3 regions of the Azospirillum himalayense genome follow, and region 2 is predicted to be linked to each of the others. Evidence: riboswitches for the same ligand, from Rfam matches in the RefSeq annotation. Region 2 holds a riboswitch; each other region holds the start of a gene.

Region 1 (6,109 bases), on a different contig from region 2:
GGTGCCGCGGTCGGCCAGCGATCCCATCAGCCAGAACACGATCTCCAGCGCCGCGTAGGGGTTGGGGGCGAGGTTGAGGGCCAGTGCGGTCAGCGACCCGGCGAGGCTGTTGATGGCGATGCCGCCGATGACCAGCGCGGTGGTTCCGGCCCCCCGCGCCGCCATCAGGTTCAGCAGAACCGCCGCCGTCGCGGCCCCGGCCATGCCGCCCAGCGGCAGGGCGAGCGACAGCGCGGCGGACAGGCCGCTGTAGAAGACGATCACCGCGCCCAGCGCCGCGGCGCTCGACACGCCGACCAGACCCGGCTCGGCCAGCGGGTTGCGCAGCCAGCCCTGCATCGCCGCGCCGGTCAGCCCCAGGCTGAAGCCGACCAGCAGGCCGAGCAGGGCGCGCGGCAGGCGCAGCTCGGCCAGCACCAGCGCCCCCAGGGTGGGGCGCCCGGCGAGCCAGTCGGACAGGGCGGCGCCCAGGTCGAACGGCACATAGCCGACCGCCGCCGACACCGCGCAGAGCGTCAGCGCCAGAACCGTCAGCCCGGCGACCAGGGCGGGGTAGGGGATGCGGGAATCCCGGTTCATGGCAGCGCCTCTCGCGCGGCGGCCAGCCGCTCCGCGGCCTCGGCGATCTGCGGGCCGGGGCATGTCCACAGGCGGGAGGGCAGCGACAGCGTGCGGACCTGACGTTTCAAGGCCTTCAGGGCCGGGTGGTGCAGCAGGGCGCCGGCCAGCGACGGCGGCGCGTCGGGTGCGGCGTCGACGATCAGCACGTCCGCGCCGCCCAGGATGATCGCTTCCAGCGGCAGGGCGCCCTGGCTGCCCAGCGGCAGGCGGTCGGCCATGTTCTCCAGCCCGGCGCGGGTCAGGAGTTCGTCGACCAGCGACCCGGACCCGGCGACGAAGCCATTGGGGCGCAGCACCACCGCGGTCGGGCGCGGTTCCGGCGCGGCGGGGGGCAGGGCGTCGAGGCGGGAGAGCAGGTCGGCGACCAGCGCCTCCCCGCGGTCCGGCTCACCGACGGCGCGGGCGAGGCCGCGGATCTGCTCCGCCACCCCTGCCACGCTCTGCGGGACGTCCAGCTCCAGCAGCGGCGCGTCCAGCCGCGTCAGCAGCCCGACCGCGACCCGCGTGGTGTAGCGCCCGGCGACGATCAGGTCGGGGTTGAGCGGCAGGATCTCCTCCGCCGTCCCGTGGTTGACCGGCACCCGCGCCGCCAGCGCCGCGACGGAGGAGGCGCGGGGATCGCGCGCCAGCCACGTCACCGCGGCGAGGCGCTCCGGCCCGACGAGCCGCAGCAGCAGCTCGTCGGCGCAGAGATTCAGGGAGACGATGCGCTGTGGTTTGCCGGGCGGTTTTGCCGGCGGCGCCTCCCACGCCGCCGCCGGCCCTCCCGCGATCAGCAGGAGGGCGGCGGCCAGCCCGAGAAAGGTGGGCTTCACAGCGACAGCCGCAGCCCGAGATACCCGGCCCGTCCCGGCGCGCCGTAGGTCCAGACCTCCTGGTACCGGCGGTCGAACAGGTTCTCCACGCGCCCGAAGAGTTCGACCCCCTCGGACAGCGCGTAGGACCCGGCCATGTTGACCAGCGTGTAGGGGGCGAGATTCACGACCTGCCGGTTGTAGAAGGGATCGTAGGCCCAGTCGCTGGACCGCCCGTTGTAGACGACGCCGAGGTTGGCGTTCGCTCGGTCCTCCAGGAAGCGGTAATTGACGGTCAGGCTGGCGAGCTGCTTGGGCCGGCGCACCAGCTCCGCCCCCGTGGAATCCTCGCCGTCGGTCCAGGTGTAGGAGCCGCGGACGGTCAGCCGCTCCATCGGCTCCACCGACAGGCCGAGTTCGAAGCCGCGGATGTGGGACTCGCCCGGCATGTTGACGGAGGTCCGCCCGGTGCCGGTGATGAGGTCGCGGATGCGCTGGTCGAACCACGTGCCGTCCACCGAGGCCCGCGTGCCCCACAGCGACTGGTCGAACCCGGCGTCCCAGCCGCGCGCCCGCTCCGGCTTCAGGTTCGGGTTGCCGGCGTAGGTGGCGGTGTAGCCGTACAGCTCGAACAGGGTGGGATTCTTGACGCCGGTGCCGTAGGAGGCGCGCAGCTTCGTCCCGCTGTCTTCGATCAGATAGGCCGCCGTGGTGCGCCATGTGGTGGCGTCGCGGAACAGGTCGTTCGCGTCGTGGCGGACGCTGCCGGTCAGGGTCAGCCGGTCGAACAGCCCCAGCTTGTACTGGCCCACCAGCCCGGTGGAGCCGATGGAACGGTCGAAGCTGGAGAAGCTGCTGCGGCTGATCGCCTTGTCCTCCTCATGCTCCACGGCGGCGGTCAGCACATGGTCCGCGGGGCCGCTGTTCAGCGTCAGGTTGGTCTGGTAGTCGGCCTTGGTCTTGCGCCCATCGTAGCGGCTGGTCACCGTCTTGGCGTCGTCGCGGTAGTCACGCCGCTGGCGGCCATGGGTCAGGCCGACGATGTGCTCCCACTTTCCGTCGAGAAGGGCGATCTTGCCCTGGATGCGCCCGAAATACTGCTCCCCAGCGGTGCTGGTCCCGTCATCGACGGCGCCGCGCCCGCCGACGAAGCCGTCGGTGTCGGTGCGGAAGCGGGTGTAGCGGCCGGTTACCGCGATCTCGCTGCGCTCGGTCGGGCGGACGGCGGCGTTTCCGGTCAGCGTGCCGTTGCGGTAGCCGTCCTTCTCCGGGTTGCCGAGCCGCTTGTCGGCGACCGACACGCCGTCGCTGGTGACGCCCTGGCCGCTGAGGAACAGGTCGTAGCGGTCGGTCCCGGTGCCGAAGGAGGCCCGCCCGGCGGCGGTGCCGAAGGATCCGCCCTCGACGGCGGCGCGGAACCGGGGGGCGCCGGCGCCACGGCGGGTCACGATGTTGACGACGCCGCCGACCGCGTCGGAGCCGTAAAGCGCGCTCTGCGGGCCGCGCAGCACCTCGACGCGCTCCACGTCGCCGGCCAGCAGATTGGCGAAGTCGTATTCGGAACCGGCGGCGGGATCGTTCACCTCGATCCCGTCGATCAGGACGAGCGTCTGGTTGCCCTCCGACCCGCGGATGCGGAGCTGGGTCAGGGTGCCCATCGGGCCGGTGCGGTTGACGGCGACGCCGGGCACCGCGCGCAACGCGTCGGACAGCAGCTGGGTCTGGCGCTGCTCCAGCTCCTCGCGGGTGATGACGGTCAGGGCGCTGCCGGTTTCCTCGGCGGCGGTGGGGACGCGGTTGGCGGTCACCGAGACCGGCGGAAGCGTCGTGATGATGGTGGTGGAGTCGGCGAAGGCCGACACGGGAAGGGCAAGGCTTCCCAGAAGGGCGGCGAAGGACGCCGTCCGGTGAAGGCGGGGAACGCGGACACTCATTGAAACCTCGGGCGGGACGCCGGTGGCACGTCACCGCGAACGAAGTCCCACCGGACGCTCCGCGAACGGACTCCCGGTTCGACGACCTTCGGTGCACCCCGCCCGAACGTGTTCGCGTGTGACCACGACTGACGGCAGGTCTCCTGGCTCGCGGGTTATCGTCGGCCCATCGCCTTCCCAGGATCGCGATCCCAGTGGCATTCCGATGGACGACTCGCCGCTTACAGTTGCGGGGGCAGCCCCGGCGTAGAACCCTCGCACGGCAAATTGCCGCGGGGTCCGCACCGTGTTCCCATTTTCAGCCCTTTCGGGCAACCGTCGGGTGCGAAGCTACGCGGGCGGAACGGCTCCGGTCAAGCCGCATTCGGCCATCACACCAATCACGGTTCGCGAAGACCGTGCCCCCCTCTTGTCGCCGGGCCGGGGTCTGACTACATGACGGTCGAGGTCCGGGCCCCTCTGGCAGCGTCGCCCGGCGCTGTGATGTCGGACTTCCCATTGAGCCGTCGCCTTGGCGCGGCCTTGCGGAAGCTGGCCCTGTTGTTCCCCCTGGGTCCCGCTCCCCACAAGGCCCGCCGCCGGACGACGGCACCCGACGGGCCTTTGGGAGACATCGACATGAACCGCACCGAACCAACATACTGACCGACCGCCACGTCTCCACGGCGAACGATGGAGGCGGGTGTTCCGACGCGCTGCGGCCGAGCCGTCGCGCGCTCTTTTCCGTCGGCCGCAGACCTTGCGGCCGCGATTCCAGTCCGGGCCCCTCTGGCCGATGCGTCCCGCCGTGGCGCATCGGTGATGTCGGACTGCTCATGTGACGATCGAAGTCTCCGCTTGCGGGAGCGGAGTGCATGAAGCAAGGGACAGTTCCATGGACCAGATTGTCTTAATGTGGGCCAGCTTCGCCGTCTTCGTTGGCGTGCTTTTGGCCTTTGATCTTGGTGTATTTTCCAAGAAATCCCATGTGATCTCCGGTCGCGAGGCGCTGATGCGCTGCGCGGCCTATTCCACGCTGGCGATGATTTTTGCGGCCGGCGTCTTTCATTTCCAGGGCGCCGAGAAAGGGCTGGAGTTCCTGACCGGCTACCTGATCGAATACAGCCTGAGCGTCGACAACATCTTCGTCATCGCGCTGATCTTCACGCATTTCGCGGTGCCGCCGCAATACCAGCACCGGGTGCTGTTCTGGGGCATCCTGGGCGCGCTGGTGATGCGCGGCGTGCTGATCGTGGCGGGCACGGCGCTGATCCAGGAATTCCACTGGATCATCTACATCTTCGGCGCCTTCCTGATCTTCAGCGGCATCAAGATGCTGATGTCGGTGGACGACGAGCCGGACATGGAAAACAACCGGATCGTCAAGTTCGTCCGCTCCCGCTTCCGCATGACCGACGGCTACGAGGGGCAGAAGTTCTTCGTGATGCGCGACGGCGTGCGGATGATGACGCCGCTGTTCCTCGTGCTGATCCTGATCGAGTTCACCGATCTGGTCTTCGCCGTGGACTCCATCCCGGCGGTCTTTTCGGTGACCACCGACCCGTTCATCGTCTGGACCTCCAACGTCTTCGCGATCCTTGGCCTGCGCGCCCTCTATTTCGCGCTGGCCTCGATCATCCACCGCTTCCATTACCTGAAGTACGGCCTGTCGCTGGTTCTGGTGGTGGTCGGCGCCAAGATGATGATGGTCGACATCTACAAGATGCCGACGGCGCTGGCGCTGGGCATCACGGCCTTCCTGGTCGGCGGCTCCATCGTCTTCTCGATGCTGAAGACCCGTGGCGAGGCGGCTCCGGAGGCCGCGGACGGCGAAGCCCGCCGCTGGTGGGTGCCCGGCAGCCCGGCGAAGGGTGCCGGCGGTTCGACACCGGCCTCCTCCAACGAGGCGGCCGCGGTGTCCTCGGACGGCAAGGGCCGGTAAGACGCCCGCTCCGAAGGGCGGCAGGGAAACGACGGGGTGTCCGGTCCGGTGGAGCGGACGCCCCGCGCGTTTCCGGGCGGCGGTGTCCGCAAAAGTAGTAATGGTGGTTTCGTGGAGACGATGATGTGGATGTGCGGGGCGGATCGCGCCTCGCTTGGCGGTTGACGCCAATCCTTTCCAACCCAAGGAAGAGACATCCATGTTCACCGGTACGCAACGGACCTCCATCGCCCTGTCCGCTCTCCCCGTCCCGTCGGGCCCCCTCTCCGGCCTGCTTCAGGCCGCCCGCGATGAACTCGCCGGCTTGGCGTCCGGCCGCGGGGTCACGCTCTCCGTCGTGTTCGACATGCCGGCGCTGGTGCGCGTCAACGAGGCGGCGGTGGCCGCGGGGTCCTGGGAGCCGATGCTTCCGGCGGCCCATCCGGCCTGCCGCTCCCTGACTCCGGGCAACGCCTTCTGGATCTGCGGGACGGCCGCCTCCGGCGATGTGGTCACCGCCCAGGCCGGGCTGCTCTACGATTGCAGCACGCAGTCCATCGGCGACCGCTTCAACGCCATGACGGTGTTCTATGATGACCCGGCCACGCAGGCTCCGGATGGTGAATGGTGCACCTGCACGTCCGACACCGCCAACAGCACGCGCGGGCAGGTGGTGTGGACGAACGCGGGATGGACGCGGCCCGATTTCCAGGGCCGCGGACTGTTCCCGATTTGCCAGCGGGTGAACAAGCTGGCGGCGTGGCTGCTGTGGTCGCCGACCTGGTTCATCTCGGTCGTAGATCCCGACATCGTCCCGGTCTGGGCGGAGCGGAAGATGGGACCGCGCCACATCGATGACG
Region 2 (6,109 bases):
GAGGAGCTTCGACGTGGCGGCGCCGGTGGTCGCGGTGTCGATGGAGTAGAGCATCGCGACGCCCGTCGTCGTGGCGGCCTGCGCCGTGACGTACATCTGCTGCTGCGCCAGGGTCGCGTTGTGGGCCGCGTTGGCCAGCGCCTGGGCGGTGGCCTGGTACAGGTTGCCCATGGCGATCGCCGGCGAGCTGCCAACGACCTGGACGTTGCTCTGGGCTACGGAATCGGTGATCTGGCTGTTGACTGCCGTCGGGAAAGCCATCTGACGTTATTCCTTGGCGAATGGTTCGGGGTGGATGGCCGGCGGCCCGTTCCGGATGCCCGCGGGCGCCCGGTCCTGGCCGGTCGGCTCATCAGCTCCCCAGGATCGACTTGGTGGCGACGCCGGTGGAGGCGGTGTCGATCGAGTAGAGCGTGGCGACGCCCATGGTCGTGGCGGCCTGCATGGTCACGTAGGACTGCTGCTGGTTGTTGGTGGCGTTGTGGGCCGCGTTGGCCAGCGCCTGGGCCGTGGCCTGGAACAGGTTGCCCATGGCGATCGCCGGAGCGTCGCCCAGGACCTTGGTGTTGGCCTGGGTGACGGAATCGGTGATCTGGTCGTTCACGGCGGTCGGGAAAGCCATTTGTTCGTCCTCTTCGGTTGCCTGCCGCCCGCCCGCCGTCCCTCATGGAAGGCGGGGTGGCGCAGGTGATTTGAAACGTCGACGGCGGCTTGGGTCCGGCTTACGAGCCGAGGCCCTTGACGCCGGTGCTGAGGATGCTCTTCGTCGCCACGCCGGTGGAGGCGGTGTCGATCGAGTAGAGCGTGGCCACGCCCTGGGTGGTGGCGGCCTGCGCGGTCACGTAGGACTGCTGCTGGGCGTTGGTGGCGTTGTGGGCCGCGTTGGCCAGCGCCTGGGCCGTGGCCTGGAACAGGTTGCCCATGGCGATCGCCGGAGCGTCGCCCAGGACCTTGGTGTTGGCCTGGGTGACGGAATCGGTGATCTGGTCGTTCACGGCGGTCGGAAATGCCATTGTCTTTCCTCACTGGTGGGGCCGGTTTCAAAGGCGGCCGCTGGTGGCGTCGCTCATTCGCGCAGCCTCATGCGACCATGGGATGCGTGAACAGCGGACGGTGCGACTGTAGCGATGTGGGATGCCGTCCGATTGGTCTATCCGGCGAAAGAATCCGGCAGACCGCGTGAGTTTTGTGCGCCTGGGTTGCGCTTCGGCGATCGATGCGGAGAAAGCGTGTGGTGTCGGCGCGACCGATTCTTGCGCAGCGGGCGCAACGATGGCCGCAAGGCCACGCAATTCCGCGTCCCACCGCCCGCGCCCCGGCCCGGAAAGCCGGCGCCATCCGGAGGAATCGACGGCGAGGGGAGGGGCGACGGGAACACGAAGCAGCGTTGCCCCACGGATTGCGGGGGAGGCGGACGAATTTACGCCGCTCTATTCTTGGTCTGGTCTTTGATGATACTGTCGATATGGAATGAAGTCTGGAAGGTGCCGAGCGTGCTCAAGAAAAGTGCAGTATCCGTGGCCCCAAACACTGCCGTTGCAACAAATGAAACCAAACGGGCGGCGCACAGCGCATTTGATAATGCGCAGGGGCAGCTGTTCGGCATCATCATGACCGCGTTCGGGATTTCCATACTGCATGCCGCCGGATTGATCACCGGGCAGGCGGCGGGGCTGTCCTTCGTCATCGCCTACGCCACGGGGTTGGATTTCGGCCCGGTGTTCTTCGTGGTGAACCTGCCCTTCTACGCGCTGGCGCTGGCGCGCATCGGCTGGCGCTTCACCGCCAAGTCGCTTCTGGCGGTGACGAGCATCTCGGTGCTGACCACGCTGGCGCCCCACGCGATCCGCTACGACGCGCTGCACCCCTATGTGGCGGCGGTCCTGGCGGGCTTCTGCATCGGCATCGGGGTCATCGGCCTGTTCCGCCACGGCTCCAGCGGCGGCGGGGTGGGGATTCTCGCCTTCTACATCCAGGAGAAGACGGGCTTCCGCGCCGGCTGGCTCCAGGCCATGTTCGACGTGGTGATCTTCTCCATGGCGGTCTTCGTCATCGACGGGAAGGCGGTGCTGGCCTCGATGCTGGGCGCGGCGGTGCTGAACGCCTTCGTCGCCTTCAACCACCGGACGGACTGGTACGTGGCCCGCTGAGGGCCGCTCCTCCGGCGGAGACCGGCGGGACTAATCCGAAGGGGCCTTTGCCGCGGCGGCGTTATCGGTTGGATGATGGCCTACCCGATCGAACGAATCCCCGGAGCCCTTCCGCCATGCCGACACCGCCGCAGGGAACGCCCGACCGTGGGCTGAAGCCGTTCATCCTCGCCATTCATCGCGAAGCGCTGACCACCGCCGCGGCCAAGGGGCTGACCGGCACCCTGGCGCAGGTCGCCGCCCTCCAGGACACCGCCAGCCTCGCCACCGCCAGGGCCGGACGCCCCGTCACGGAGGAGGAGGTGATGCGCCTGCTGCTGCGCGAGCGCCGCGCCCGCGGGATCCTCGAGGCGGCGGAGACGGTCACGGCCGCGCCGGTCCGCAAGCCGTCGGCCGCCCCCTCGCGGTTCCGTCTGGGGCGTTGGCGGACCGTGGCGCTGGGCATGGCCCGCGTGTCGTCCGCCGGGTTGGCGGGAAAGGCCCGCCTGTAGAAATCGGTCGGCGCGCGGTGCGCCGGTACCGAGTGACTACGCCCATTGCCCTGTTGAGTGAGTTGGGAGGCGCACTGAGGCTGTGGCTTCCCCGCCGTTCGGCACGAAACACAACATTGGGAGGTCTCATGTCCGTTCGCCTGGATCGCCGCCAACTGCTGCTGTCCGCCGGCGCCGCCGCGCTGGTGCTGGCTGCGGCGCCGCGCTTCGTTTGGGCTCAAACAGCAGGCCAGGCACCGGGCGGCAAGGGCTTCACGCTGCCGCCGCTGCCCTACGCGCCCGCCGCGCTGGAGCCGCACATCGACGCGATGACGATGAGCGTGCACCATGACAAGCACCATCAGGCCTATGTCGACAACCTCAACAAGGCCCTCGCCAACCATGGCGATCTCCAGGCGATGCCGCTGGCCGACCTGCTGAAGCGCGTGCCGGAACTGCCGGAGAGCATCCGCACCGCGGTGCGCAACAACGGCGGCGGGCACGCGAATCACAGCATGTTCTGGAGCATCATGGGGCCGAACGCCGGCGGTGCGCCGGACGGCGAGGTGGGGGCGGCCATCACGCGCGACTTCGGCGGCTTCGACGACTTCAAGACGCGCTTCAACACGGCGGGCGCCGGGCAGTTCGGCAGCGGCTGGGTCTTCGTCACCGCCGACCCGTCGTCGGGCAAGCTGGCCATCGCCGCGCGTCCGAACCAGGATTCGCCGGCCATGGAGGGCGTGCCGGTGCTGATGGGCAACGACGTGTGGGAGCACGCCTATTATCTGAAGTACCAGAACCGGCGCGCCGATTATCTGGCGGCTTGGTGGAACGTGGTCGACTGGGGCGCGGTGAACCGCCGCTACGCGGCGATCCGCAAAGGCGAACTGGTGATCTGAACGGAAAAGGGCGGCGGGGATGTCCCCGCCGCCCTTCCTTCGAACCGTCTGGTCCAGAGGGCCGGTCAGGCGCCCTGGTGCAGGCGGATGTTGAACAGCGGCCCCTGGCTCTGGCGGCGCAGCGCCTTGGCGACGGCCAGCACGGCGAGGTCGGCCAGCGGCTCGACGATGATGACGGTCATGTAGGCGGCGCCGAAGGAGGCGACTTCCGTCATGGTCTCGGCGGTGAAGCCGTGGCCGTAGAAGGCCCAGAAGGCCACCCAGGCGACGATGCCGCCCTGGTAGGCGGTGGAGAGGGCCAGCGCCTGCGAGTACTTCAGGTCGACATAGGGGGTGGCGTCGGGAACGATCCGCTTCGCCAGCAGGCTGATGCCCCACAGCGGGACCAGCAGCGTGGTGACGTTCATGCCGTACTGCGGCAGGTCGAACGGCGCGAAGAACAGGCCCTGGATCAGCAGGCCGGCGGCGAGGCCGATGGAGGCGGCACCGGCGCCGAACAGCAGGAGCAGCGTCGAACCGAGGATCAGGTGAACCTCCGACACGCCCACGGGGTGGTGCGGGAACACCTCGAAGAAGCTGAAGACCAGCGCGGTGGCGATCAGGCTGCGCAGCACCAGCGGCGCGATCCCGCCGTTGTTGCGGACGTCGTCGCGCGCCAGCTTTCCGGCCATCGCGAAGCCGCCGGCGGCCGTCGCGTAGCTGAGAGCGATCTTGGCGCCGTCCACGACGCCGGGTTCGATGTGCATGCTCTATGCCCTTTCCGAGTCTGCCATGCGTTGGGAGGGGCGTCGTTGCTGGCAGGCACCGGCATCGCAACCCCCTTGGTCCCCTGAATGGGCGCACCGGGGGGACGGCTTGCGGAAGACGGGCGGCCGTCGGGCCGGACATCGGCAAGCGACCACCGGGGCACCCCGCCCGAGGACGTACGTTCGGTTACGGCAGGTCTCCTGGCTCGCGGGTCAAGGCGGCATCGTCCGGCCTTCCCGGCGCCCGTTCCCGCAGGCGGCGCCAGTGACACGGAAAGGACGAGGCCGCTCACCGCTCACAGTTGCGGGGGCAGCGCCGGATTTGCCGTATCTCCCCGATCGGGGCGGCGCACCGGCTTCCCTCTTAGCCCCGCGACCGGAGGACGCGGGGAACCATAACCGCCGCCAGGGTAGGGGCGGGGTCCCCCGCCGTCAAGAGGGGGATGGCGCCCCATCGGGGGAGTCGCACGGCTTCCTTGACACCGCTCCCGCGGAACCGACAAGGTCCTGCGGACTGCGCGAGGACGGATCAACGGGCGAAGGACGGGGTTGCGGGCATGCTACCGGTTCATTTCCTGACCATCGTGCTGAACGGCGATCCCTTCATCCGCTATCACCTGGAGGTGTTCCGCCAGTTGCCCTTCCCCTGGCATTGGCACATCGTGGAGGGGGTGGCGGAGCAGGTCCGCGACTCCTCCTGGTGCGCGCAGCGGGGCGGGCGCGTCCCGCAGGACCTTCACCGCGACGGCCGCAGCAACGACGGGACCTCGGAGTATCTCGACCGCATCGCCGCGGAGGAGCCCGGGCGCGTGTCGGTCTACCGCAAGCCGCCCGGCGTGTTCTGGCAGGGCAAGGTGGAGATGGTGACCGCGCCGCTGGCCGCCATGACCGAGGACTGCCTGCTCTGGCAGGTCGACGCGGACGAGCTGTGGACGGCGGAGCAGATCGCCCGGGCGCGCCGGATGTTCCTCGATTCGCCGTCGCGCACGGCGGCTCTCTACCTCTGCCATTTCTTCGTCGGCCCGTCCCTGGTCCTCGACCGGCTGGACCAGTACGGCAATTACCGCGCCTACGAATGGTTGCGCACATGGCGGTACCGGCCGGGGGATTACTGGCACTCGCACGTCCCGCCCCGGCTGATGCGCCCACAGCCCGACGGGTCGGACCTCGAACTCGGCGCGGCCAACCCCTTCCTGCACGAGGAGACGGCGGCGGGCGGGCTGGTCTTCCAGCATTTCGCCTACGCGACGCGGGAGCAGGTCGCGTTCAAGGAAATTTATTACGGCTACGACGGCGCGGTCGGTCGGTGGGATGCCCTGCAGGCGGCGGGCCGAACGGTCGGCAACGGCACCCTCCCGCTGCGCGATTTCTTCCCTTGGGTGACCGACGCGGCGACCGTCTCGCGCGCCGAGCATGCCATGGTGGAGCCGCTGGCGCGCCCGGATGCCGACGGACGCTGGGGCTTCGTGCCGCCGGCGCGGGGCGCCTCGACCGCTCCGGCGATGGCGCTGCTGCGGAACTCCGGCCCCGCCGTCCGCCGCCGCACGCTCGTCCCCGGCGAACCGCAACCCTTCCCGACCGACCTGATCCGCAGCGTCGGCGTGTTCCTGCCGGACGGGATGGGGGCCGTGCTGCGGGCGTCCGGCGTCCTGCGGGAGCTGCGGCGGGCCTTGCCGCTGGCCCGGATCACCGTCTTCGCGACGCCGGACGCGGAGGCAGCGCTTGCCCTCTGCCCCTACGTCAACCAGCGCGTCACCCTGCCGCCGCTGAAGGGGCGGGCGCCCGACGACGCGCTGGTGAACGCGGTGCGCCAGGAAATCGGCCAGCAGTTCAGCGGCGCCTTC
Region 3 (6,109 bases), on a different contig from region 2:
CCCGGACCGGACATCAGGAAGATGCGCTTCTTGTCCTTGGTGATGCCCTGGACGGCCAGCGCGGCGGCGGAGTTCGGCACGTCGGCGATGACGTCCACATTGCCGGCGTCGATCCACTCGCGCGCCGTGTTGGCGGCGATGTCGGCCTTGTTCTGGTGATCGGCGACGACGATCTCGATCGGCGCGCCGGCGATCTTGCCACCGAACTCCTCGGCCGCCAGACGGGCGGCGATGGCCGAACCTTCGCCGGCGAGGTCGGCGTAGATGCCGGACCGGTCGTTCATCACGCCGATCTTGATCACGTTGTTGGAGACCTGGGCGTGCGCGGCCCCGGCGGTCAGCGCCAGCAATGCGGTCCCGCAAAGCAACGTCTTGAGCATTTCGAACTCCCTTCGATTGGCTTTGTTTTGAGTGTTTTCGGCAGAGGGGGTGATTTGGTCAGACACCCAGATAGGTGTGGAGCTTGTCCATGTTCTGGGCGAGCTGGTCGTTGGGGATCATGTCCACGACATGGCCTTCCTCCATCACGTAGTGGCGGTCGGCGATGGTCGCGGCGAAGCGGAAATTCTGCTCGACCAGCACGATGGTGAAGCCGCGCTGCTTCAGCTTGCGCACCGCCACCCCGATCTGCTCGATGATGACGGGGGCGAGCCCCTCGGTCGGCTCGTCGAGCAGGATCAGGTCGGCGCCGGTGCGCAGGATGCGCGCGATGGCCAGCATCTGCTGCTCGCCGCCCGACAGGCGCGTGCCCTGGGTGGTGCCGCGGCCCTGGAGGTTGGGGAACAGCTCGTAGATCTGCGGCACGGTCATGCCGCCCGACTTCACCACCGGCGGCAGCATCAGGTTCTCGTCCACGCTGAGCGAGGAGAAGATGCCGCGCTCCTCCGGCACGTAGCCGATGCCGAGGCGGGGGATCTTGTGCTGCGCCATGCCGATCAGCTCCTTGCCCTGGAAGCGGATCGAGCCGTTGCGCTTGCCGACGATGCCCATGATCGAGCGCATGGTGGTCGTCTTGCCGGCGCCGTTGCGGCCCAGCAGGGTCACCACCTCGCCCTGGCGCACGTCGATGTTGACGCCGTGCAGCACGTGGCTCTCGCCGTAGAAGGCCTGGAGGTCGCGGATTTCCAGCATCGCGGTCTTCACGGTCGCGCCGTCAGGCATGGCCCACCTCACCCGTGCCCATATAGGCCTCCATGACCTGCGGGTTGCGCGATACGACGTCGTATGCGCCCTCCGCCAGGATCTCGCCGCGGCGGAGCACGGTGATCGTGTCCGACAGGTGGGCGACGACCGACAGATTGTGCTCCACCATCAGGATGGTGCGGTCGGCGGAGACGCGCTTGATGAGGGCGGCGGTGCCTTCGATGTCCTCGTGGCCCATGCCGGCCAGCGGCTCGTCGAGCAGCATCACCTCGGGGTCGAGCGCCAGCGTCGTGGCGATCTCCAGCGCGCGCTTGCGGCCGTAGGGCAGCTCGGCGGCGGTGTGGCCGGCCCAGGGGGTGAGGTTCACCGCCTCGATCAGTTCCTCGGCGCGGTCGTGCAGGTCGTGCAGGCTGGCCTCGGGCTTCCAGAAGTGGAAGCTGGTGCCGCGCGGGCGCTGCAGCGCGACGCGGACATTCTCCAGCACGCTGAGGTGCGGGAAAACGGCGGAGATCTGGAAGGAGCGCACCATGCCGAGCAGCGCCACGTCGGCGGGCTTCATGGCGGTGATGTCGCGCCCCTTGTAGAGGATCTGGCCGCGCGTCGGCGTCAGGAACTTGGTCAGCAGGTTGAAGACCGTGCTCTTGCCAGCGCCGTTCGGGCCGATCAGCGCGTGGATCGTGCCGCGGCGAACCTGGAGGTTCACCTCCTTCACCGCGATGAAGCCCTTGAACTCCTTCGAGAGTCCGCGCGCTTCCAGAATGATGTCGTCGGCCATGGGTGCCGCTTTTCCCTCCCTGTTCGTCCGCGTCGTCTGCCGGTCCGCGTTTTTGGTTACGCTGGTATAAGCACACGGCATGCCAACTGTGACAGCCTTTGGTAAGTCGTTGAAATTTATGAATCGGCCAATGTTGGCGTTGGGCATCGCACGCGGTCCGGAGTGTCAGCTTTCCAGACAGACTGTACCGATCTTCCGACACACCAACGGCGGGACGGGCGGAGCGTTCCGGGTTCGACGGCACGGTTTTCGGGCGCCAAATGGCCGCTTGCAAATCGGGGGTCCGCCTGCAATTCTGCGCCTCCGACGGTGCCCCGTCCGCCGTGAAGGCGCGGGGATAATAGGGAATGCGGTGCGGACCCGGATGGAGTCCAAGGCCGCGGCTGCCCCCGCAACTGTAAGCGGCGAGCCTGCCTCCGGAAATGCCACGGGCCGACAGGCCGGGAAGGCGGGAGGCGCGGCGACGACCCGCGAGCCAGGAAACCTGCCGCCGGACCGACACTCATCCAATCCGCCGGGTGTGGCGGAGACAAGGAAGCCAGATCATGACCACCGGCCCGCTGACCGCCGGAAAGACCCCGGCCACCGTCATCACCGGCTTTCTCGGCGCCGGGAAGACGACGCTGATCCGCAGCCTGCTGGAGCAGGCCGGCGGGCGCCGTCTGGCGCTGATCATCAACGAGTTCGGCGATGTCGGCATCGACGGCGAGATCCTGCGCGCCTGCGGCGACCCGACCTGCACCGAGGACGACGTGATCGAGCTGGCGAACGGCTGCCTGTGCTGCACCGTCGCCGACGATTTCGTCCCGGCCATCGAAAAGCTGCTGTCCCGCCCGCAGCCGCCGGAGCACATCATCATCGAGACGAGCGGCCTCGCTCTGCCGAAGCCCCTCGTCCAGGCCTTCCACTGGCCGGCGATCAAGACGCGGGTGACGGTGGACGGAGTGGTCGCGGTGGTCGACGCCGCCGCCGCCGCGGAGGGCCGCTTCGCCCCCGATCCGGCGGCGCTGGCCGCCCAAGCCGCCGAGGCCGGGCAGCTCGACCACGAGACTCCGGTCGAGGAGGTGTTCGAAGACCAGCTCCTCTGCGCCGACCTGATCGTGGTGAACAAGACCGATCTGGTCGATGCCGCCGATCTGGCGAAGGTCGAGGACCTGATCCGCGCCGCCATGGCGGAGGGCGGCATGGCTGAGGGCGGCATGGCTGAGGGCGGCGCTGGGCGCGAGCCCAAGATCCTGCGCGCCAGCAACGGCAAGGTCGACCCGGTGGTGCTTCTCGGCGTCGGCGCCGGGGCCGAGGACGACCTCGCCAACCGACCCAGCCACCATGACGAGGAGGAGGGTCACGACCACGACGACTTCACCAGCTTCGTCGTGGAACTCGGCCCGCAGCCCGACCCGGCGGCGCTGGCGAAGACGCTGGAGCGGGTCGCCGCCGCCCATGGCGTGCTCCGTCTGAAGGGATTCATCGACGTGCCGGGCAAGCCGATGCGCCTTCTGGTGCAGGGTGTGGGAACGCGCATCCAGACCCATTTCGACCGCTTCTGGAAGCCCGACGAGCCGCGCCGCAGCCGTCTGGTGGTGATCGGCGAGACGGGCCTGGACCGCGACGCCGTGACCGCGGCGCTGTCTTAAAAGCCCTCTCCCGCCCCGGGAGAGGGAGGGACCCGCGCGAAGCGTGGGAGGGTGAGGGTCGCCCGCGGAGACCGCAGCGATCCTTGCCAGCACCCTCACCCGCCCGCTTCGCGGGCACCCTCTCCCGGGGCGGGAGAGGGAGTGTTTGCAAAGCTGTAGCCCATGCACCTACTCGCCGCCCGCCAGGAAGACCTCGACGCCGGCCCCCAGGCCGTGGATCTGGGGCAGAGCCCGGCGGACCTCGTCGTCCTGTCCTTCTCCGACAGCGACTTGACGGCGCTCGCCGCCTGCTGGAAGCGCCACCGTGACGAGTTGCCGACCCTGCGGCTGGCGAATCTCGCGCGGCTGGGGCACCCGCTGTCGGTGGACCTCTACGTCGACTCCGTGATCCGCAAGGCGAAGCTGGTCGTCCTGCGGCTGCTCGGCGGGGCGGGCTACTGGCGCTATGGGCTGGACCATGTCGCCGCCGCCTGCCGGGAGTCCGGGGTGGCGCTGGCCGTGCTGCCCGGCTGCGCCCAGCCGAACCCCGCCCTGGAGGGCTACGGCACCGTTCCGGCCGAGGCCGCGCAACGGCTGTGGCGTGGATTCACCGAAGGCGGGCCGGACAACATGGCCAACCTGCTGGCCTACGCCGCCACTCTGAGCGGACAGGAGCGCCCCTGGCGCGAGCCGGCGCCGGTGCCGCGCTTCGGCGTCTATGAGGGCTGGTCCGGTCAGGTTGCCGGCCCCTGCGCGCCGGTCGTCTTCTACCGCTCCCACCTGCTGGCCGGCGATCTGGAGCCGGTGCACGCGCTGTGCGACGCGCTGGCCGCGCGCGGCCTCGCCCCGCTGCCGCTGTTCGTGGCGAGCCTGAAGGAGCCGGACTGCGCCGCCTGGATGCGCGCCACCCTGACCGCGCGGAACGCCGCCGTCGTGATGAACCTGACCGGCTTCTCGGCGGCGCGCGAGGACGGGTCGCCTCTGGATGCCAACGGCACGCCGGTGCTCCAGGCCGTGCTGTCCACCACGCCGGAGGAGGGCTGGCGCGGCTCCGCCCGCGGCATGGGGCCGTCCGACCTCGCCATGAACGTCGTGCTGCCGGAGATGGACGGGCGCATCCTGACCCGCGCCATCGCCTTCAAGGCCGAAGGGGCGCTGGACCCCGACCTGGAGTTCGCCCCGACGCTGATCCGCCCGGTGCCTGACCGGGTCGCCTTCGCCGCCGATCTGGCCGCCGCCTGGGTGCGGCTGGGTGCCACGCCGCGGGCCGAGCGCAAGCTGGCGCTGGTACTGTCCGACTATCCGGGGCCGGGCGGCGGCATCGGCCATGCGGTCGGCCTCGACACCCCGGCGAGCGTCGTCGGCATCCTGGAGCGGCTGCGCGCCGAGGGCTACGCGCTGGACGGGCTGCCCGCCGGCCCCGCCGCCCTGATGGAGGCGCTGACCGGCGGCGCCACCGCCACGATGAGCCTGGACGACTACCGCCGCCTCGCCCCCGCCGAGGCCCGCGCTTGCATCACAGAATGCTGGGGCGATGAGCAGGCCGACCCGCTGGCTGACGGCACCATCTTCCGCTTCACCGTGCTGGCCTGCGGCAACGCCACTATCGCGGTGCAGCCGAGCCGCGGCCACGGCCCGCTGACCACCACCCAGCACCACGACCCCGACACGCCTCCCAGCCACGGTTACTTCGCCTTCCACCTCTGGCTCCGCCATATCCTGGGCATCCACGCGCTGGTGCAGGTGGGGGCGCACGGGACGCTGGAATGGCTGCCGGGCAAGGCCGTCGCCCTGTCCGCCGAGTGCTGGCCGGAGATCGTCGTCGGTCCTCTGCCCTGCCTCTACCCCTTCATCGTCAACAACCCCGGCGAGGGCGTGCAGGCGCGCCGCCGGCTGGGCGCGGTCCTGATCGGCCACCTGACCCCGCCGCCGGTCGAGGCCGGGCTGCACGGCGACCTCGCCGCGCTTGAAACGGCCATCGACGAGTATTCGATGGCGACCGGGCTGGACCCGCGGCGGCTGGGCGCGCTGCGGCAGACCATCCTGGATCTGGCCTGGAGTTCCGGCGTCGCCGCCGACTGCAACCTGCGGCCCGACGACGACCCCGACGCCATCCTCAGCCGCCTCGACGCCCATCTCTGCGACATCAAGGAGATGCAGATCCGCGACGGGCTGCACGTCTTCGGCACCACGCCCGAGCCGGAGCGCCGCGCCCGCCTGCTCGCCGCCGTCGCCCGTTTCGGCAATGCCGAAGACGTCGCCCCGGCGCTCGATGCCTGCGGCGAGGCGGAGATGACCGCCCTGCTGGCCGGGCTGGATGGGCGCTTCGTAAGGCCCGGCCCCGGCGGCTCCCCGGCGCGGGGGCGGGCCGACACGCTGCCCACCGGGCGGAACCTCTACGCGCTCGACCCGCGCGGCGTGCCGACGCCGACCGCCTGGACGCTGGGCTGGCAGGCCGCGGACGCGCTGATCACCCGCTATCTTCAGGACCACGGCGACTGGCCGAAGCGGCTGGTGGTGGATTGCTGGGGCACCCCGGCCATGCGCACCGGCGGCGACGAGCTGGCCCAGGCCATGG

What was found. A riboswitch is a leader RNA that binds a small molecule or an ion and turns the genes downstream of it on or off. The one in region 2 is predicted to bind cobalamin.
Region 1: another riboswitch for cobalamin. It lies ahead of ACFPMG_RS20705 (TonB-dependent receptor plug domain-containing protein); the one in region 2 lies ahead of ACFPMG_RS16025 (energy-coupling factor ABC transporter permease).
Region 3: another riboswitch for cobalamin. It lies ahead of cobW (cobalamin biosynthesis protein CobW); the one in region 2 lies ahead of ACFPMG_RS16025 (energy-coupling factor ABC transporter permease).

What each region holds. Positions count from the first base shown of each region.
Region 1 is NZ_JBHSLC010000045.1:16,639-22,747, reverse strand. It holds gene ACFPMG_RS20715 (FecCD family ABC transporter permease) at 1-579, opposite strand, end outside; gene ACFPMG_RS20710 (ABC transporter substrate-binding protein) at 576-1,436, opposite strand; gene ACFPMG_RS20705 (TonB-dependent receptor plug domain-containing protein) at 1,433-3,349, opposite strand; cobalamin riboswitch at 3,466-3,684, opposite strand; gene ACFPMG_RS20700 (TerC family protein) at 4,224-5,270, shown strand; gene ACFPMG_RS20695 (hypothetical protein) at 5,470-6,109, shown strand, end outside.
Region 2 is NZ_JBHSLC010000031.1:33,376-39,484, reverse strand. It holds gene ACFPMG_RS16060 (RebB family R body protein) at 1-261, opposite strand, end outside; gene ACFPMG_RS16055 (RebB family R body protein) at 353-622, opposite strand; gene ACFPMG_RS16050 (RebB family R body protein) at 723-1,013, opposite strand; gene ACFPMG_RS16045 (hypothetical protein) at 1,421-1,612, opposite strand; gene ACFPMG_RS16040 (YitT family protein) at 1,611-2,150, shown strand; gene ACFPMG_RS16035 (hypothetical protein) at 2,267-2,641, shown strand; gene ACFPMG_RS16030 (superoxide dismutase) at 2,770-3,519, shown strand; gene ACFPMG_RS16025 (energy-coupling factor ABC transporter permease) at 3,585-4,265, opposite strand; cobalamin riboswitch at 4,440-4,678, opposite strand; gene ACFPMG_RS16020 (glycosyltransferase family 9 protein) at 4,823-6,109, shown strand, end outside.
Region 3 is NZ_JBHSLC010000115.1:49,542-55,650, reverse strand. It holds gene ACFPMG_RS31395 (ABC transporter substrate-binding protein) at 1-380, opposite strand, end outside; gene ACFPMG_RS31390 (ABC transporter ATP-binding protein) at 439-1,161, opposite strand; gene ACFPMG_RS31385 (ABC transporter ATP-binding protein) at 1,154-1,918, opposite strand; cobalamin riboswitch at 2,209-2,424, shown strand; gene cobW (cobalamin biosynthesis protein CobW) at 2,464-3,552, shown strand; gene cobN (cobaltochelatase subunit CobN) at 3,715-6,109, shown strand, end outside.